DNA from 3 places in the Bradyrhizobium sp. USDA 372 genome. Region 3 is predicted to be linked to each of the others. Evidence: predicted binding sites of a transcription regulator. Region 3 holds the regulator's gene; each other region holds the start of a gene.
What was found. The regulator PhoB, encoded in region 3, activates phosphate uptake and scavenging genes when phosphate is short. The targets are predictions, from matches to a motif close to TGTCATNNANCTGTCAT.

Region 1: AB7M16_RS01505 (DUF2278 family protein) is a predicted target of PhoB. The motif match lies at 3,287-3,303, and genes of this name have one in related genera.
Region 2: phnF (phosphonate metabolism transcriptional regulator PhnF) is a predicted target of PhoB. The motif match lies at 2,309-2,325, and genes of this name have one in related genera.

The regions. Positions count from the first base shown of each region.
Region 1 covers NZ_JBRJHR010000001.1:302,164-308,904, reverse strand. The annotation lists gene nthA (nitrile hydratase subunit alpha) at 1-342, shown strand, start outside; gene nthB (nitrile hydratase subunit beta) at 339-998, shown strand; gene AB7M16_RS01520 (nitrile hydratase accessory protein) at 998-1,375, shown strand; gene queC (7-cyano-7-deazaguanine synthase QueC) at 1,517-2,230, opposite strand; gene mazG (nucleoside triphosphate pyrophosphohydrolase) at 2,358-3,176, shown strand; gene AB7M16_RS01505 (DUF2278 family protein) at 3,368-4,396, shown strand; gene hflX (GTPase HflX) at 4,557-5,939, opposite strand; gene hfq (RNA chaperone Hfq) at 5,951-6,199, opposite strand; gene ntrX (nitrogen assimilation response regulator NtrX) at 6,449-6,741, opposite strand, start outside.
Region 2 covers NZ_JBRJHR010000001.1:4,800,770-4,807,510, reverse strand. The annotation lists gene AB7M16_RS22660 (alpha-D-ribose 1-methylphosphonate 5-phosphate C-P-lyase PhnJ) at 1-33, opposite strand, end outside; gene AB7M16_RS22655 (carbon-phosphorus lyase complex subunit PhnI) at 30-1,145, opposite strand; gene phnH (phosphonate C-P lyase system protein PhnH) at 1,150-1,758, opposite strand; gene phnG (phosphonate C-P lyase system protein PhnG) at 1,763-2,239, opposite strand; gene phnF (phosphonate metabolism transcriptional regulator PhnF) at 2,359-3,087, shown strand; gene phnE (phosphonate ABC transporter, permease protein PhnE) at 3,210-4,058, opposite strand; gene phnE (phosphonate ABC transporter, permease protein PhnE) at 4,055-4,939, opposite strand; gene phnD (phosphonate ABC transporter substrate-binding protein) at 5,013-5,948, opposite strand; gene phnC (phosphonate ABC transporter ATP-binding protein) at 6,015-6,741, opposite strand, start outside.
Region 3 covers NZ_JBRJHR010000001.1:3,547,592-3,554,332, forward strand. The annotation lists gene argF (ornithine carbamoyltransferase) at 1-264, opposite strand, end outside; gene AB7M16_RS16865 (acetylornithine transaminase) at 264-1,472, opposite strand; gene AB7M16_RS16870 (GcrA family cell cycle regulator) at 1,933-2,445, shown strand; gene phoB (phosphate regulon transcriptional regulator PhoB) at 2,716-3,423, opposite strand; gene phoU (phosphate signaling complex protein PhoU) at 3,438-4,154, opposite strand; gene pstB (phosphate ABC transporter ATP-binding protein PstB) at 4,166-4,987, opposite strand; gene pstA (phosphate ABC transporter permease PstA) at 4,984-5,829, opposite strand; gene pstC (phosphate ABC transporter permease subunit PstC) at 5,834-6,741, opposite strand, start outside.

The sequences.
Region 1 (6,741 bases), 3.2 Mb from region 3:
GTGGTCGAGAACACGCCCGAGCGGCACAACATGGTCGTGTGCACGCTGTGCTCCTGCTATCCCTGGGAAATGCTCGGGCTGCCGCCGGTCTGGTACAAGGCCGCGCCCTACCGCTCGCGTGCGGTGAAGGATCCGCGCGGCGTGCTCGCCGATTTCGGGGTCGCGCTGTCGAAGGACACGGAGATCCGGGTGTGGGATTCCACCGCCGAGACGCGCTTCCTGGTGCTGCCGATGCGCCCCGCCGGCACGGAAGGCTGGAGCGAGGAGCAGCTCGCCGAGCTCGTGACGCGCGACTCCATGATCGGCACTGGTTTTCCCAAGACGCCGGGAGCACCGTCGTGAACGGCGTGCACGACATGGGCGGCATGGACGGGTTCGGCAAGGTCGAGCCCGAGCCGAACGAGCCGATGTTTCACTGGGAATGGGAATCGCGCGTGCTGGCCATGGTGCGCGCGATGGGCGCGGCCGGCGCCTTCAACATCGACACCTCGCGCTTCTATCGCGAGACCTTGCCGCCGCAGGTCTATCTGTCGAGCTCCTATTACAAGAAATGGTTTCTCGGGCTCGAGGAGATGCTGATCGACAAGGGCTATCTCACCCGCGAGGAGGTCGCTGCCGGCCATGCGATGCAGCCCGCAAAGGCGCTCAAGCACGGCACGTTCGACCGCGCCAATGTCGAGCGCGTGATGGTGCGCGGCAAGTTCGACCGCCCTGCCCCGGCTCCGGCGAAATTCAAGATCGGCGATCGCGTGCGGGCGAAGAACATCCATCCTGCGACCCACACGCGGCTGCCTCGCTATGTCCGCGGCCATGTCGGTGTCGTCGAGCTGAATCACGGCTGTCACGTGTTTCCGGATACGGCGGCGATGGAGCGCGGCGAGAACCCGCAATGGCTCTATACCGTCGTGTTCGAGGGCCGCGACCTCTGGGGCGAGGACGGCGATCCCACGCTGAAGGTCTCGATCGACGCGTTCGAGCCCTATCTGGATCCGGCGTGATGAGCGGCGCACTTGCGGCCGCGGCGACGGCAGCGATCCCGAGCATTCCGCGCGACGACGACGGCCCGGTGTTCCGCGCGCCTTGGGAGGCGCATGCGTTCGCGATGGCCTTGAGCCTGCACGAGCGCGGCGTTTTCACCTGGCCGGAATGGGCCGCAGCACTCGCCGACGAGATCAAGCGCGCCCAGGCCGCGGGCGATCCTGACACCGGCGAGACCTACTATCTGCACTGGCTCGCCACGCTGGAGGGCCTCGTCGCGCGCAAGGGTGTCGCGTCGATGGAAACGCTGCACCGCTATCGCGACGCCTGGGACCACGCCGCAGATCGCACACCACACGGCAAGCCGATCGAGCTGCGGGAGGAGGATTTTGGCTAGCTGTCACTGAGATCGTCATTGCGAGCGAAGCGAAGCAATCCAGAATCCCTCCGCGGCGGCAGTCCGGATTGCTTCGTCGCATCAGCGCAAAATTGCTGCGCAATTTTGTCGCGAGCTCCTCGCAATGACGGCGGAGCGACCCTACCGCCCTGCCACGTACTCGTTCCACCCCTTCGCCCGCAAACTGCAGGCCGGGCACTCGCCGCAGCCATAGCCCCATTCATGCAGCGCGCCGCGTTCGCCGAGATAGCAGGTGTGCGATTGCTCACGGATGAGATCGACCAGCCCTTCACCGCCGAGATCGTGCGCCAGCTTCCAGGTCGCGGCCTTGTCGATCCACATCAGTGGCGTGTGCAGCTCGAAGGGCCTCGCCATGCCGAGCGAGAGCGCGGCCTGCATGGCGCGAATGGTCTCGTCGCGGCAATCGGGATAGCCGGAATAGTCGGTCTCGCACATGCCGCCGACGATGTGGCGGATGCCGCGCCGGTAGGCCAGCGCCGCGGCAAAGGTCAGGAACACGAGGTTGCGGCCCGGCACGAAAGTGTTGGGCAGGCCGTCCGCGCCCATCGCGATCGCGACGTCACGGGTCAGCGCCGTCTCGGAAACGGCCGCCAGCGTCGGGATCGACAGCGTGTGGCCCTCGCCGAGCCTTGCGGCCCAATCGGCGCGCAGGCCCTTGATGCCGTCGAGCAGGCGGTCGCGGCAGTCAAGCTCGATGGCGTGGCGCTGGCCGTACTCGAACCCCAGCGTCTCCACGCGGGCGAAGCGGCTCAAAGCCCAGGCGAGGCAGGTGGTGGAATCCTGGCCGCCGGAGAACAGCACCAGCGCGGTTTCGGAAGAAAATGCGTCGCTCATGGCCCGCGCTTTAGCATTGCGCGACTTGCTCGCCAATCGGTGGAAATCGGCCTGTTCCGCCGCCTTGCGCTGGGATTGGGGGTCCGCTTTTGGCATAAGGCTCTGGACCCCAGGAGACTGCCCGGCAATGGCCCCTTCCCGCGATATCTCCCGCCTGATCGAAATCATGGCGGCACTGCGCACCCCGGTGACCGGCTGCCCTTGGGACCTCGAGCAGGACTTTGCGACGATTGCGCCCTACACGATCGAGGAAGCCTATGAGGTGGTCGACGCCATCACCCGCGGCGATCTCGACGATCTCAGAGAGGAGCTCGGCGATCTCCTGCTTCAGGTGGTGTTCCACGCGCAGATGGCCTCAGAGCAGAACGCGTTCGATTTTGGTGACGTGGTCGAGGCCATCACCCGCAAGATGATCCGCCGCCATCCCCACGTCTTCGCCGACAAGGACGGCAATCTCGCCCCGCACCACGTCAAGGAGGTCTGGGACCGCATCAAGGCCGAGGAAAAGGCCGAACGCGCCGCGCGCCGGCCGCCGGAAGCGACGCCGACGCACAAGTCGCTGCTGTCGGGCGTGAAGGCCGGCCAGCCGGCGTTGACGCGCGCGATGGAGCTGCAGCGCAAGGCCTCCACCGTCGGCTTCGACTGGAACGACCCGCGCGCGGTCCTGCAGAAGATCCGCGAGGAAGCCGACGAGATCGAAGCCGCGCTGGACCGCAACGACCGCGCGGGCCTGGCGGAAGAGACCGGCGACCTGATGTTCGCGCTGGTCAACCTTGCCCGCCATGTCGATGCAGATCCGGAAGCCGCGTTGCGTGCGACCAACGCGAAATTCGAGCGGCGCTTTGCCTATATCGAGCGGGCGCTGGCGGCGCAGGGCCGGACGCTGGAGCAGGCCTCGCTGGCGGAGATGGACGCGCTGTGGAATGCGGCGAAGACCGCCGCTTAGTCGGGTGCGGTGGCGGAGAGATCCGGCAACACCATCCATCGCCGATCGGTCAGCAATGTACCCCGATTGACCGCCCCCAGCGGCTCGCACGGAAAGATGCGTCAAGCCGCCGCCATGAAATTGTCACCGCAGACAGTCTAAAGTTGTATAATTCTGACGCAGCCACCCCCCCCTACGGCAGGTGAAGCGCGATGCCATTGAAACATTATTCAGTCCTCAAGGGACGCCCGATTGCGATGCGTTTCGGCACCGGCAGGTCGCCGCACTATCAAGTCCATATCGTCGCCGGCGGTGAAGATTTCCGCATTGCCGTCAACGTGCAGTCGGCCGACGGAAGCGAGGTCGAATTCCTGGTGCGATCTCGTTTCGTCCATCCGATCACCGAACGACTCGCGGCACTCCCGGAGGGGCTGCACCCGCAGGCCCCCCAGCCCAACAGCATCGCGCTGGACTTCATCCGCGGTAATCTGATGCAGCCCCAGGAGATGGTGCCGCTGCCGCTGTCCGTGCCTGGGCCGGACAACGACCTCAACGAGAAGCTCGACCAGTTCGTCCAGCGCGCACTCTCGGACGAAAGCGCGATGGTCTACGCGTTCGGCGAGACATGGGGCCCCGAGACCAAGGCGGACAATTATTTCGGCTTCAGGCCGGGACGCGGCATTCACGACATCCATATGAACCAGGGAAATCCCATCGGAAGGTTCTCGGGCGACAACGGGCCGTGGCAGGACGGCGGGCTCGTGTTCGAATTCCCGGAGCAAAATTTATGGACGGCAGTCCTTCTCAAATTCCAGACGCAGGCCTGGCACACTGACGACGAGACCGGTCATCCGATTGATCTCGGCGGCGGCACGCCGACAGCGCCGCTGGATCCGACGGCCCCTCCGACGGAGGAAATGCCGGATGGGCTCGTGCGGATCATTGCGGCACTCGTCAACGCCGTGAAGACGCCGGAGCGCGAAGTCGTCACACTGCTCAACACGGCCGATCGCGACATCGATCTCACCGGCTGGAAGCTGGCCGACAAGCAGAAGAAGAAGATGACGCTGTCGGGGAAGATCGCAGCCGGAGGAACGCTCGCCGTCGTCGTGGAGAAGCCGATGGAATTGTCGAACCAGGGCGGCATTATCTCGCTGCTGGACACGCGTGGTATCAAGGTTCACGGCGTCGCCTATACCAGGGCGCAAGCCAAACATCCGGGCCTGACAATTCCGTTCTGATGTGCTGATCAAGTTCGCAACCGACGAGCGTCAGCACGCCGCCAGGTCAGCTGTCGTTCGTGCCCCGTGCGTAGCGCGCACGAGGGTGTAGCGATCCATGCCGCGTGTGATCTCTCGTCGCCAGATGCGATCGATGCCGCGCACCAATGGCATCGCGCCGTTATGTGGCGTGATGCGGCACGGCGTCGAACCTGTTCACCACGATGTCCCGCTTGGTCTCGTCCACCCGCACGGTCATGTCGAAGCGGCCGTCGTGCAGCTCCTTCGACAGCACCTCGGCATTGCGGTGCAGCCAGCTGATGCCGGCGCCGTCGGCGGCGTCGATCGACAGATCGAGCGTGGTGCGCTTGGCGGCCAGGCGTTGCTCGATCGCGGCGAGCAGAGCATCGATGCCCTCGCCCGACACGGCTGAGACCAGCATCGCCGGATGATCCTCCGGCCTGCGCGCGGCGATGTTGAGCAGCTCTTCGCGTTGCTCGGGGGCGAAACGGTCAATCTTGTTCCAGACCTCGATGATGCGGCCGGAATCGTCGGGGTTGATGCCGAGCTGGCGCAGCACCGCGTCAACGTCGCTCTGCTGCGCCTCGGCGTCTTCATGCGAGATGTCGCGGACATGCAGGATGACGTCGGCCTCCAGCACCTCCTCCAGCGTGGCGCGGAAGGCGGCGACGAGCTGCGTCGGCAGGTTGGAGATGAAGCCGACGGTGTCCGACAGCATCGCCTTGCCGCCATGCGGCAGGTTGAGCGCCCGCAAGGTGGGATCGAGCGTCGCAAACAGCATGTCGGCCGCCTGCACGTCGGCGCGGGTCAGGCGATTGAACAGCGTCGACTTGCCGGCATTGGTGTAACCGACCAGCGCGACGACGCGATACGGCACGCGTTGGCGGCCGGCGCGATGCAGCCGCCGCGTCGCCTGCACCTTTTTCAGCTCGCTCTCCAGCTTGGAGATGCGCTCCTGGATCAGGCGGCGGTCGGCCTCGATCTGGGTCTCGCCGGGACCGCCCATGAAGCCGAAACCGCCGCGCTGGCGTTCGAGATGGGTCCAGGAGCGCACCAGGCGCGAGCGCTGGTAGTTGAGATGCGCAAGCTCGACCTGCAGCGAGCCTTCCCTGGTCTTGGCGCGACGGCCGAAGATTTCGAGGATGAGCCCGGTTCGGTCGAGCACCTTGGCGTGCCATTCCTTCTCGAGGTTGCGCTGCTGGATCGGCGACAGCGCGCAATCCATCACCACGAGCTCGACCTCGAGGGTCTTGATCAGCCCGGCGATCTCCTCGACCTTGCCTTTGCCGATATAGGTCGCGGGCCGGATCTGGCTGACCGGGGCGACGATGGCGTCGGCAATGACGAGATCGATCGCGCGCGCAAGGCCCGCGGCTTCATCGAGCCGGGCCTCGGTGTCTCGCAAGGCATGAGTCTCCGATTGCGCGTCGGCACCGCCCGCGCGCACGCGCAAGTAGGGACCGATGACAAGCACCCGCCCCGTCTGCGTAGCCCCTGCCGACCGTGGACGGTCGGCATCCCCGTCGAAATTCCGGGGTTCCAATCAGATCACTCTCAAGCCGGCTGGTCCTCGCCGCCTTCGAACAGCTGAATCGGAGCGCCCGGCATGATGGTCGAGATCGCATGCTTGTAGACGAGCTGCGAATGACCGTCGCGCCGAAGCAGCAAACAGAAATTGTCGAACCAGGTCACGATGCCCTGGAGCTTCACTCCGTTGACCAGAAAGATCGTCAGTGGCGTCTTGGTTTTGCGAACGTGATTTAGGAAGGTGTCCTGTAGGTTTTGTGCGCGGTCTGCCGCCATTGTTTTTTTCTCGCTTTGAGTTTCTTTTTATTGCGCCGGATGCGGCCCTCTTTGTGGAGTTCGGGGCCTCCTCCGGTTGCCGTCCCTCATGAGATCCCCCTCGGAAGGAACAGCGGTTCGATTAGAGGACAGGTCGGGATATTAGGCAAGCCGCTTCAAGCGGCAGGCCCGGCCCTATTGCCCCGAAAAATTACGGAAATCGATGATTTTCTTGGCCTATTGTCGAGATGCCGCCGCGGCGTCGCAGCCTTAGCCGACGCCGAGCGCTTTCAACTTCCGGTGCAAGGCCGAACGTTCCATGCCAACGAACTCGGCCGTTCGGGAAATATTTCCTGAGAAACGGCTGATCTGTGCAATCAAATAGTCGCGCTCGAACACTTCGCGTGCCTCGCGCAGCGGCAGGCCCATGATGTGCTCGCCATTGTTGCTGGTCGGCATCGCCGGCACCATCGAGCCGACATCCTGCGGCAGCATGTCGGCGGTGATGATGACCTCCGGCCCACCGGCGGCCAGAATCATTACTCTTTCGACGTTATTGCGGA
Region 2 (6,741 bases), 1.3 Mb from region 3:
GAGATAGGCGAAGTTGTAGGCGGGCGCGTTCATTCCGCGGCCTCCTTCATGGCATCGGGCGTGTTGGCATCGGCGAACGCTTTAGAGAACTCTTGGCGCAGCTTGCGCAAGAGGCCGAGCTCGGACTGGAAATCGACATAATGCGGCAGCTTCAGGTGCTCGACGAAGCCGGTTGCCTGGACATTGTCCGAATGCGACATCACGAACTCTTCGTCCTGCGCGGGGGCAAGCGCCTCCTCGCCGAGCTCACGGGCGCGCAACGCGCGATCGACCAGCGCCATCGACATGGTCTTGCGCTCGCTCTGGCCGAAGGCGAGGCCATAGCCGCGGGTGAAGCACGGCGCCTCGGTCGCGGAGCCCTTGAACTGGTTGACCATCTGGCACTCGGTGAGCTCGATCGCGCCGAGCGGCACGGCGAAGCCGACGTCTTCCGCGACAAATTCGACCTCGACCTCACCGAAGCGGATCTCGCCGACAAAGGGGTGGTTGCGGCCGTAGCCGCGCTGGGTGGAATAGCCCATCGCGAGCAGAAAGCCTTCGTCACCGCGCGCAAGGTTCTGCAGGCGCAAATCGCGGTCCGCGGGGAAATTCAGCGGCTCGCGGGTGAGATCGCCGACGCTGGCACCGTCCTCGGTCGCCGGCGATGATTCGATCAGCCCGTCGCGGCCGAGAATGTCGGTCACGCGCGGCGTCGGCGCAGTCGAGGCTTCGGCCGCAGCCGGCCTCTCCGGCACAAAGCCTTCGGCGAGCGAAGGGTCGAGCAGGCGGTGCGTGTAGTCGAAGGTCGGCCCCAGGATCTGGCCGCCCGGAATGTCCTTGAAGGTCGCCGACACCCGCCGCTGCACCCGCATCGCGCCGGTGTCGACCGGCTCGCTGGCGCCGAAACGCGGCAGCGTGGCGCGAAAGGCGCGAACCAGGAAGATCGCCTCGATCAAATCGCCGCGCGCCTGCTTGATCGCAAGCGCCGCGAGCTCGCGGTCATAGAGCGAGCCTTCGCTCATGACGCGATCGACGGCAAGGCCGAGCTGCTCCGAGATCTGGTCGAGGGCGATTTCCGCAACGTCTTGGTCGCCACGCCGCTTATGCGCGAGCAAGCGATGGGCGTTCTCGATGGCGCGTTCGCCGCCTTTGACTGCGACATACATGCTTTCAGCTTCCCTTGCTTACGACGCGCGTGGTGCGGGGGATCGCGACCACGGCGTCATCGGCGACCAGCACCACATCGATACCGCGCGGAAACAGCGCTTCGTTGATGTGCAGGCGCTCGAACAGGTCGAAAGGCTTGATCGACGCCCGCAGCGTGGCGGTCCCATCGATGCCGGGGCCACGCAGCTCGAAGCTCCGGCCGGAGGCGAGGCTGTCGACCTGGATGATCACGGTCGTCGACCGGTCCGGATACTCGCTCGTGCCGAGCGCGAAGCGCTCGAGCGAAGGCAGCGCACCGCCGTCGCCGATGAGCGCGAACGAGGCGATGGATGAATCCTGCACGACCGGCGCGCCGGTGTGGAACTTGACCCACTTCGTCACGTCCGCGCTCTCCGCCATCCGCGCATCGAGCCAGAGCGGCGTGTCGTGATCGAACAGCGTCAGCGCGATCGCGGCGGTGCCGCGCATCATCGTATCAGGCGCCCCCGCCATCGGCACGATGCGCTGAACCGAGCCCGGCCGCGCCATGGCATCCATGACCGAGCGAAAGGTCGATTGCGCCGACAGCACCTTGTCGGCGAACCCCGGCGGCAGTTCCGCAATCGTGGTCATGATCTCACCCCTCACCGCGCACCATGGTGTAGAAATCAACCTTCGTCGCGGCGGTCGCTTGCGCCGCCTGCTTGCGCCTGACCATAAGCTGCTCGCGCAACGGCGCGATAACGTCGCGCTCCACCGCTCCGCCGAAATCGCGGGACTGCACCAGCGCATCGCAGAGCGCGATCAGCCGCGCCTTCTCACCGTCGCGGCCGAGCGTGTAGCCGAACCCGACCTCGCCGCTCGCAAGCCGCACCGCGGCGCGCGACACCGTGGCTTCGCCGAGATTGAACGGCGCGCCGTCGCCGCCGACCCGCCCGCGCAGCATGACGAGGCCGTTCTCCGGCGTGCGCAGGTCCTGATGGTCCGGCAAAGGCAGGTCCGAGGCCAAGTTGCGGAGGCGAGCGGCGATCTCGCCCGCCTCCGCGTGCGCCAGCACCGCCATTGCGGCCTTGCGCTGGGCTTGCTGGTTGTTGTGCTGGGTCACCTGGTCCACCGAACCTTTTGACAGAACTTGCCGCATCGAAGTTGTCTATGATAATAGACAACTTCATAAGGACGCGCCATGACTGTTTCGTGACAATGCTGTGATTTCTGGAGTAGGTTTCCCGCGACATGAGCATGCAGGACACAGCCTCGTCGGGCGTCGCGCTATGGCGCCTCGTTGCCGACGGCATCGAGCGCGGCATCGCCGACGGCCGCTTTGCGGCCGGCGACAAATTGCCGGGCGAGATGGAGATCGCCGAAACCTATCGCGTCAACCGCCACACCGTACGGCGCGCGCTCGCGGCACTTGCCGAGCGCGGCCTGGTGCGCGCGGAGCGCGGCAGCGGAACCTATGTCGAGGCACAGAAGCTCGCTTATCCCTTGCGCTCGCGCACGCGCTTCTCCGAGATCGTCGGCGCGGATGGCCGCGAGCCGCATGGCCGGCTGATCGAGGCGACCGATGACGTCGCGACGCGCGAGCTCGCGCGGGAGCTGGGACTAAAGACCGGCGCGCCCCTGGTGCGGATCGAGGCGATCCGCCTTGCCGACCGTACGCCGATTTGCGTTTCCACGACGTGGCTGTCGGCGGACCTGTTCCCGGGTGCCGGCGCCGTGTTCGCGGCGACGCGCTCGATGACGAAGCTGCTGGAGCATTTCGGCGTCCGCGACTATCGCCGCGGCGCAACCCGAATCACCGCGGGCATCGTGGACGCGACCGATGCGGCACGTCTCGATCTAGCGCTGGGGCGGCCGATCCTGGTGGTGGACGCCACCGACCACGATCTCACGGGTAGGCCGCTGGTGACCAAGCACTCGCGGTTTGCGGCAGAGCGGGTGGAGTTTTTGGTGGAGTCGTAGCTCTCTCCACGACACCGGACCTGTAGGGTGGGCAAAGGCGCCCTTGCGCCGTGCCCACGATCTTTCTCGATCGTCAGAGGTGGTGGGCACGCTTCGCTTTGCCCACCCTACGGCACCTTTGCTCAGGCCACAGCCCTTCGCCCAATGATCGCAAAGCGCAGCTTGCCCGAGATGAAATCGATCGCGGCGACCGCGACCAGGATCATCAGGATCAGGAACGACACTTTCTGCCATTCCAGCACGCGGATCTGCTCGGCGAGCTGGAGGCCGATGCCGCCGGCGCCGACGATGCCGATGATGGTCGCCGAGCGCGTGTTGGATTCGATGAAATAGAGCACCTGTCCGGCAATCACGGGCAGCACCTGCGGCAGCAGGCCGAAGCGGATCTCGTGCAGCGCGCTGCCGCCGGAGGCGCGGATGCCTTCGACCTGCTTCTGGTCGGCGCCCTCGATCGCCTCCGAGAACAGCTTGCCGAAGGCGCCGAAATCCGACACCGCGATGGCGAGCACGCCGGCGAACGGGCCGAGGCCGACGACGTTGATCCACACCAGCGCCCAGATCAGGGTGTCGACGCCGCGGATCGAATCCAGGAAACGACGGACCGGGAAGCGCAGGATGTTCGACGGCACGATGTTGCGCGCGGCCAGCAAGCTCACCGGCAGCGCGAACACCGCTGCCAGCGTGGTGCCGAGCAGCGCGATCGAGAGCGTCTCCCCGAGCGCCTTCAGATAGACCGGCAGGGAGGAGCCGGGATCGGGCGGGATCATCATCAGGCTAATCCAGCCGAGCTGGCTGAGGCCGGCGAAGAAGCGCGACGGCGAGAAATCGAGATCGACGAGGCCGTAGATGAGAATCGCGAACGCCGCGACGATCATCGCGGGCGTCGCGAGCCGCGCCGAGGCCGGCCGATCGAACACATCGGGGTAGCGTGCACGCATCTCGCGCGTATCGACCTCCTGCGGCCTCGTCACGTCCGCGCCTCCTTGCCGAACAGGCGGCCGCGCAGCCAGCCGGTGGTGATGTCGATGATGAAGACCGTGACGATGATGGTGAGCAGGATGGCGCTGACGTCCGAATAGTAGAACTTGCGGATCGCGACGACGAGCTCCTGGCCGATGCCGCCGGCGCCGACGAAGCCCATGACGGAGGCTTCGCGGACATTGATCTCGAAGCGCAGTAGCGCGTAGCTGGCGTAGCCGGCGGTGACCTGCGGCACGATGGCGAAGCGCATGCAGGAGAGCCAACTCGCCCCGGTCGAGCGGATGCCCTCGACCGGCTTCATGTCGGCATTCTCGACGATCTCCGAGAACAGTTTTCCGAGCGCGCCGGTGGAGTGGATCGCAATCGCCAGCACGCCCGCCATCGGCCCGAGCCCGAAGGCGATGACGAAGACCAGCGCGAAGACGATGCCGGGAACGGTGCGGGCGAATTCGAGCAGGCGCCGCACGGTAAAGCGCAGCCAGGGCGCGGGCGAGGTGTTCTCGGCCGCGAAGAAATTGAGGGCGAAGGCGAAGGTCGCGCCGATCAGCGTGCCGACATAGGAGATCAGCAGCGTCTCACCCAGCATCTTCAGCCATTTGCGCCAGCCCCAGAACCACTCGCCGACATCGGTCCAGACCCGCTGGCCGCTGTCGAGCGTGAGGATGCGGTCGAAATAGCTGACGAAGTTGCCGAAATAGGTGAACAGCGTGCGCAAATTCACTTCGGCGCCGATCGCGGCGAGAGCCAGCGCGGCGGCAAACACGCCCGCTCCCAACAGGAGACGAAGCCGCCTGCGTGAAACCGCCTGGCGATAGGCAGCGTTGAGCGCGGCGAGCTGCTGCTCGGGGAGGATCGAAACCGCTGTCGTCATGGGGTCGAAACAGGTCCCGTCAAAGAAAGAGCCGGGTCTTTGGGACCCGGCTCAGGTGCATCGTCCCGAAGACTCAGGACGCCTTCTTCTTACGCAGTGCGTCGACGAACTTGATCAGCTCGATCGTGCCATCCCAGTCCTTGGTGGTGGCGGGATGAAAGCCCTTCTTCTGGCCGTCGGAGAGACGGTCGAACGCGGCCTTGTCCTTGGCCGGCGCGTCGAAGAACGCCTTGGCAATGGCGGTCTTGGCGTCTTCCGGCAGGTCGGAATTGTAGGCATAGGGGCCGTTGATGATCGGCGCCGATTTGTGGATGATGCGGAAATCGTCCTTCTTCATCGCCGAGCCGTCGGCGTTCTTCAGCATCCCCTTGGTCAGCATCTGCGCCAGCGTGGAATCGTCGTCGCTGGTCCACTGGTTGGCAGCGACTTCGACCGTGCCCTGCGCCAGCGCCAGCATCGCGTTCTCGTGGCTGCCGGTGAAGACGACCTTGCCGAAATAGGCGTCGGCATCGTGGATGCCCATCTTGTCGAGCTCGAAGCGCGGCACGTTGTTGCCGGAGGTCGAGTTCGGGTCGACGAGGCCGAGGTTCTTGCCCTTCAGGTCGTCGATCTTCTTGTAGGCGCTGCTTGCCTTGACGAAGAACACGGAATAGTAGCCGGTCGAGCCGTCGGCGTTGATGTCGTTGGCGAAGGCCTCGGCCTTGACGCCGGTCAGGCGGGCACGCGCGAACGCGGCCGAGCCGTAGCTGGCGATGTGGATATTGCCGGCGCGCTGGCCTTCGATCACCGCGGCATAGTCGTTGGCGATGCGCAGCGTGACCTTTACGCCGAGTTCTTTCGATAGATAAGTCATGAACGGTGCCCAGCGCTCGGTGACGCCCGACGCGTTCTCGGCCGGAACGACCGCAAAGGTCAGCTCGGGGTATTTGGCCTTCCAGTCGTCGGCCGAGGCGGAGGCGGTGAAAGCGAGCGCAGCGGCGCCAGCCAGGATTAATCTGCGAGTGATCATGATACCCTCTTCATCGGTTGGGGGTCGGTTGACGCAAACTGGCAATTGAACAGGTGCGATGCGGCTTTAGGCGGCCGCGGCGGTTCCGAGCGCCGGCACGCCCTCGGGCGCCGGGACAGGCAGGCCACCCACGACGTCGGCAGCTTCGAGATCGTAGAGCTCGCGCGCGACGTGATCGGTCAGCGCGGCCGGCGCGCCGTCGAACACCACGCGACCGGCGGCCATTCCGATCAGGCGGTCGCAATAGGTGCGGGCGAGATCGAGCGAATGCAGGTTGCAGAGCACCGTGATGCCGAAATGCTTGTTGATACGCAAAAGCGCATCCATCACGATCTTGGTGTTGCGCGGATCGAGCGAGGCGATCGGCTCGTCGGCGAGGATGATGTCGGGCTGCTGCACCAGCGCGCGGGCGATCGCGACGCGCTGCTGCTGGCCGCCGGAGAGCTGGTCGGCCCGCTGGGCAGCGAGCGAAGCGATGTCGAACTGCTCGAGCGCCGACATCGCCAGCGCCTTGTCCTGCTCGGGCCAGGCCTGCGACAGCGAGCGCCAGGCTGGCATCGTGGCGAGACGACCCATCAGGACATTGGTGAGCACGTCGAGCCGACCGACCAGATTGAACTGCTGGAAGATCATCGCCGAGCGGGCGCGCCACTGCCGCAGCTCCTTGCCGCGCAGCAAGGTGACGTCGACGCCGTCGAACAGGATGCGTCCCCCGGTCGGCGTCACAAGGCGATTGATGGTCCGCAGCAACGTCGACTTGCCGGCTCCGGATCGCCCGATCACACCGACGAAG
Region 3 (6,741 bases):
GCCGAGCTGCATCTCGGCGCCGGTGAGCATGATCGCCTCGCCGCCGAGCTGGCGCATGCCGACGTCGAACGAGACGCGGGTGCGGGTGGAGGGACGCTCGAAGATCATCGCCAGCGTCTTGCCTTCGAGCGGCCTGACCGGCTGCTGCGCCTTCTGCTTCGCCTTCATGGCGGAAGAGGCGGCGAGCATGCTCTTGAGCTCCGACAGCGGCAGCTCGTTGATGTCCAGGAAGTGCTTTGGAGCTTTGTTGGGCGTCGTGCTCATCAGCTTGCCGCCCGCTTGGTCTGACTGGAGGAGATCGCCGTGCAGGCGCGTTCGAGCCGGCCGACGCTGTCCTCGATTTCCGCTTCGGTGACGATCAAGGGCGGCAGGAAGCGCACGACATTGTCGCCGGCCCCGACGGTGAGCAGCTTTTCGGCGCGCAGCGCCGTGACGAGATCGCCCGAGGGCACCACGGCCTTGATGCCGATCAAGAGGCCCTCGCCGCGCACCTCGCTGACGACATCGGGGTGACGATCGATCACGGAGGCGAGCTTCTGCTTGAGCAGCAGCGACATCTTCTGCACGTGGTCGAAGAAGCCGGGCTTGAGCATGACGTCGAGCACGGCGTTGGCAGCCGAGATCGCGAGCGGATTGCCGCCGAAGGTGGAGCCGTGCGAGCCGGGCCCCATGCCGGCGGCCGCATCCGCGGTCGCCAGCACCGCGCCGATCGGGAAGCCGCCGCCGAGCGCCTTGGCGAGCGACATCACGTCCGGTGTGACGCCGGTGCGCTTGTAGGCAAAGAGCTCGCCGGTGCGGCCCATGCCGGTCTGCACCTCGTCGAAGGCGAGCAACAGGCCGCGCTCGTTGCAGAGCTCGCGCAGCGCCTTCAGGAAGGCGGGAGGTGCAGCACGAACGCCACCCTCGCCCTGGATCGGCTCGATCAGAATGCCGGCGGTGTGCGGGCCGATCGCCTTCTTCACGGCGTCGAGGTCACCGTGCGGCACCTGATCGAAGCCGTCCATCGGCGGACCGAAGCCCTCGAGATATTTCGCAGATCCCGTCGCAGCCAGCGTCGCCAGCGTGCGGCCATGGAAGGCACCCTCGAAGGTGATGATGCGATAACGCTCCGGATGGCCCTTGGAGAAGTGATGATGGCGGACGAGCTTGACCACACCTTCCAGCGCCTCGGCGCCGGAATTGCAGAAGAACACGAAGTCCGCGAAGCTCTCATTGCAGAGGCGGCTTGCGAGCTTCTCGCCATCGGGGCTCTGGAACAGGTTCGACATGTGCCAGAGCTTCGTCGCCTGCTCCTGCAACGCCTTGACCAGCGCGGGATGAACGTGGCCGAGCGCATTCACCGCCACGCCCGAGGTGAAATCGAGATAGCGATCACCATTGGTCGCGATCAGCCAGCAGCCTTCGCCGCGCTCGAAACCGAGGTCGGCCCTGGCGAAGACGGGGAGCAAATGCGGCGCGGCGCTGTTAGTCATGACGTCACTTGAATGTTGCGGACGGTGTGAGGCACGCATTGCGCAACGCACCATTGACCGGCCCCGGAAAACGAAACGTGCCGCCTTTTAAGGGCGGCACGTGGCACTATCTTATGCTTGGAAAGACGGGTGTCAATGCCGCCCGGAAAGCCTCGCGAAACGCTGAATCCGTAGTCTTGCGGTGCCGATTTTGCGGGTTTTTCGCCACGGAACATGTGGAAGCGAGTCGGCGGACTCTTGCGCGGGAGTCACGCCATATTGTAGCGTTTGGACTGTCAGATACGACATCTCGTGCAGCAGTTCTGATCCCAAAAGTCCTCATGTACCGGCGTAAACGTTCGGGCGTCTTGAGCGCGCCCGGCGAGCCTTAAGGGATTCTGGCGGCACGGGTTTTTCAAGGCTTTAGGCAATCGCGGCGAAGGCTCCAGGATGGCAGGCGCGCTGCGAGGGAAAGGGTGCAATGACGGTTTTGACCTGGTCCGATGATCGCGTCGAGCAGCTGAAGAAGCTCTGGGAGGCCGGACTTTCGGCCAGCCAGATCGCGGCGGAGCTCGGCAATGTGACCCGCAATGCCGTGATCGGCAAGGTGCACCGGCTCGGCCTGTCCGGCCGCGCCAAGAGCCCTTCATCGGCAGCGCCGCGGCCGCGCAAGGCACGGCCCGCGCAGCACATGATGCGCGTGACGCGACCCGTTGCGCGCGGTAACACCGCGCTGGCGCAGGCCTTCGAGGTCGAGGTGGAAGCCGAGCCGGTTACCTACGACAACGTGGTGCCGATGAGCCAGCGGCTGTCGCTGCTGGAATTGAACGAGGCGACCTGCCACTGGCCGGTCGGCGATCCCTCGAGCCCGGATTTCTTCTTCTGCGGCGGCAAGGCGCTCTCGGGCCTGCCCTATTGCGCCCAGCATTCGCGCGTGGCCTATCAGCCCGCAGCGGACCGCCGTCGCGCACCGGCGAAGCCGAGCACGCGCTGAGCTTGCGGGATTAGTTGATCGCCGAGATTACAGCCGTCACACGATGACGGCGCCACCTACTCAGTGTCATCCCCGCGAAGGCGGGGATCCATAACCACAGGGCGCAATTGCTGCGCGAGATGGTCACGCCGGGTCTTCGCCAAACAAAGTCCTTGGGTTGATCGCGACGAGCGCAAGCGCTCGCGCTGAGATCCCGGGCTCGCGCTGCGCGCGCGCCGGGATGACGGCTGAGATTGTGGCCACAGCTCGCCAAACAACAGCTCGAAACGCCTACGTCTGCTCGGCCTTCGCGAAGCGATCATCCAGCGCGTAGCCGGCGCCGCGGACGGTGCGGATCGGGTCCTGCTCGCGGCCGAGATTGAGCAGCTTGCGCAGGCGGCCGATATGGACGTCGACGGTACGCTCATCGATATAGATGTCGCGGCCCCAGACGCTATCGAGCAGCTGCTCGCGCGAGAACACGCGGCCGGGATGCTCCAGGAAGAACTCCAGCAGGCGATATTCGGTCGGGCCGAGATCGATCGGCCGGCCCGAGCGCGCCACGCGGCGCTTGTCGCGGTCGAGCTCGATGTCGCCATAGGCGAGCACGGTGGCGAGCCGCTCGGGGCTGGCGCGCCTGAGCAGACCCTTCACGCGCGCGAGCAGCTCCGGCACCGAGAACGGCTTGACGATGTAATCGTCGGCGCCGGTTGCGAGGCCCCGTACCCGCTCGCTCTCCTCGCCGCGCGCGGTGAGCATGATGATCGGCAGCTGCTTGGTCTCGGGACGGGTCCGAAGCCGCCGGCACAGCTCGATGCCCGACAGGCCCGGCAGCATCCAGTCGAGCACGATCAGATCGGGAATGTGCTCCTTGAGGCGGGTGTCGGCGTCGTCGCCGCGCATCACCGTCTCGACGTCATAGCCGTCGCCTTCGAGGTTGTAGCGGAGAAGCTCGGTGAGAGCTTCCTCGTCCTCTACCACCATAATGCGTGCGCCCATGTTGTCGTCGCTCCTTAGGTATTCGGCACCGTCGTGGCGAAGGTCGTCATGTCGCCCTTCGGCCGCTTGTCGGTGATCGCCTGGCCCTCGATCATGTAGAACACGGTCTCGGCGATGTTGGTGGCGTGGTCGCCGATCCGCTCGATGTTCTTGGCACAGAACATCAGGTGGATGCAGAACGAGATGTTGCGCGGATCCTCCATCATGTAGGTGAGGAGCTCGCGGAACAGCGAGGTGCAGATGGCGTCGACTTCCTCGTCGCCCTTCCACACCGCCATCGCCGCCGGCAAATCGTGCGCGGCATAGGCGTCGAGCACGCTCTTGACCTGCTGCTGCACGAGGTCTGTCATGTGCTCCAGGCCGCGGAACAGCTTGAGCGGATGGAAATCCGTCTCCAGCGCCGCGACGCGCTTGCCCATGTTCTTGGCAAGATCGCCGATGCGCTCGAGATCGGTCGCAACGCGCATGGCGCCGACGATCTCGCGCAGGTCGACGGCCATCGGCTGGCGGCGGGCGATGGTGAGCACGGCGCGCTCCTCGATGCGCTTCTGCAGCGCGTCGAGATCGGCGTCGGTGGTGACGACGCGCTGGCCGAGTGCCACGTCGCGGCGGATCAGCGCGTCGACGGAATCGACGATCATGCGCTCGGCGATGCCGCCCATCTCGGCGACCAGGCGAGTGAGCTCCTGAAGGTCGCTGTCGAAGGCCTTTACGGTATGTTCAGAACCCATATTCCGTCTCCTCAGCCGAACCGGCCGGTGATGTAATCCTGCGTGCGCCGATCGCTCGGCGACGTGAAGATCTTGCTGGTATCGTCGAACTCGATCAACTCGCCGAGATACATGAAGGCGGTCTTGTCGGAGACGCGCGCCGCCTGCTGCATGTTGTGGGTGACGATCGCGATCGTGTAATTCTCGGACAATTCCTGGATCAGCTCCTCGACCTTGGCGGTCGAGATCGGGTCGAGCGCCGAGCAAGGCTCGTCGAACAGGATCACCTCGGGCCGCACCGCGACGGTGCGGGCGATGCAGAGGCGCTGCTGCTGGCCGCCGGAGAGCGACAGGCCGGAGGCATTGAGCTTGTCCTTGACCTCATTCCACAGCGCGCCGCCGCGCAGCGCCTTCTCGACGCGGCCGTCCATCTCGGACTTCGAGATCTTCTCGTACAGACGAATGCCGAAGGCGATGTTCTCGTAGATCGTCATCGGGAACGGCGTCGGCTTCTGGAACACCATGCCGACCCGGGCCCGCAACAGGTTGAGGTCCAGCTTGGCGTCGAGGATGTTGGTCTGGTCGAGCAGCAGCTGGCCGGTGGCGCGCTGGCCCGGATAGAGGTCGTACATCCGGTTGAAGATGCGCAGCAGGGTCGACTTGCCGCAGCCCGACGGGCCGATGAACGCCGTGACGCGGTTGGTGCCGAGCGTCAGATTGATGTTCTTCAGCGCGTGGTGCTCACCGTAGTAGAAATTCAGGTTGCGCGCGGTGACCTTGGCGGGCGCCTCGGGCAGCGGCTGCGAGCCGGGATGAACGGTCGGCGCGCTGACGGAAACAGACATTTCACTCATTTTGCAGTCCTCTCGGCGCCAAGGATGCGCGCGCCAATGTTCAGGGCAAGCACGGTCAGGGTGATGAGCAGCGCGCCGCTCCAGGCGAGTTGCTTCCAATATTCGTAGGGGCTCTGCACGAAGTTGTTGATGGTGACAGGTAGGTTCGCCATCGTCTTGTTCAGGCCGAGGCTGAAGAACTGGTTCGACAGCGCCGTGAACAACAGCGGTGCGGTCTCGCCCGCGACACGGGCGGTCGCCAGCAGCACGCCGGTGATGAGGCCCGAACGCGCGGCACGATAGGCGATGCGCTTGATCACCAGCGAGCGCGGCAGACCGAGCGCAGAGGCCGCCTCGCGCAGCGGATTCGGCACCAGCAGCAGCATGTCCTCGGTGGTGCGCACCACGACCGGGATCACGATGACGGCGAGCGCGAGGCTGCCCGCGATCGCCGAGAAGCCCCGCATCGGCACCACCACCGCGCCGTAGATGAACAGGCCGATGATGATCGAGGGCGCCGACAGGAGAATGTCGTTGATGAAACGGATCACCGAGGTCAGCTTGTCGTTGCGGCCGTATTCGGCAAGATAGGTGCCGGCGAACAGGCCGAGCGGCGCGCCGATGCCGACGCCGATCACGGTCATGATCAGCGAGCCGACGATGGCGTTGAGCAGACCGCCTTCGTTCGATCCGGGCGGCGGCGTGTTCTCGGTGAAGACCTGGAGGTTGAGCCCGGCCAGGCCGTTGTAGAGCAACGTCATCAGGATCAGCGCGAGCCAGGTGACGCCGAACGCAGCGGCTGCGATGCAGAGACCGCGAATGACGATGTCCCAGCGGCGGCGGCGCGAATAGATCGGGTTCATGACTTCACTTCCCCGCCTTGGTTTCCAGGCGCAGCAGCATCAACCGGGCGGCCGCGAGCACGAAGAACGTCAGCACGAACAGCAGGAGGCCGAGCAGGATCAGGCCGGACTGGTGCAGGCCGTCGCTCTCGGCGAACTCGGATGCGATCGCGGCCGAGATCGTGGTGCCCGGCGCGAAGATCGACGAGGAGATCTTGAACGAATTGCCGATGATGAAGGTCACCGCCATGGTCTCGCCGAGCGCACGGCCCAGCGCCAGCATGACGCCGCCGATGATGCCGACGCGGGTGTAGGGGATCACGACGCTGCGGACGACTTCCCAGGTGGTGCAGCCGACGCCATAGGCGGCTTCCTTCAGCACCGGCGGCACCGTCTTGAACACATCGACCGAGATCGAGGTGATGAAAGGCAGCACCATGATGGCGAGGATCAGGGCGGCGTTGAACAGGCTGAGATAGGACGGGGGACCCGCGAAGATCGCGCCCAGCACGGGAACACCGTCGAACACCCTGATCATGAAGGGCTGGAAGGTGTTGGCCAGGAACGGGCCGAGCACGAAGAAGCCCCACATGCCGTAGATGATCGAGGGGATGCCGGCGAGCAGCTCCACCGCCATGCCGATCGGGCGGCGCAGCCATTGCGGGCAGAGCTCGGTGAGGAAGATCGCAATGCCGAGACCGACGGGAATGGCGATCAGCATCGCGATGAAGGAGGTGACGAGCGTGCCGTAGATCGGCCCGAGCGCGCCAAGCACCGGCGGATCGGCGGAGGGCGCCCAGCGCTGCGTCCACAGGAAGGAGATGCCGTATTCCTTGATCGCCGGGAACGCACCGACGATCAGCGAGATGATGATGCCGCCGAGGATCAGCAGCACCGAGATCGCGGACAACCGCGTGATCCAGTAGAAGGTGA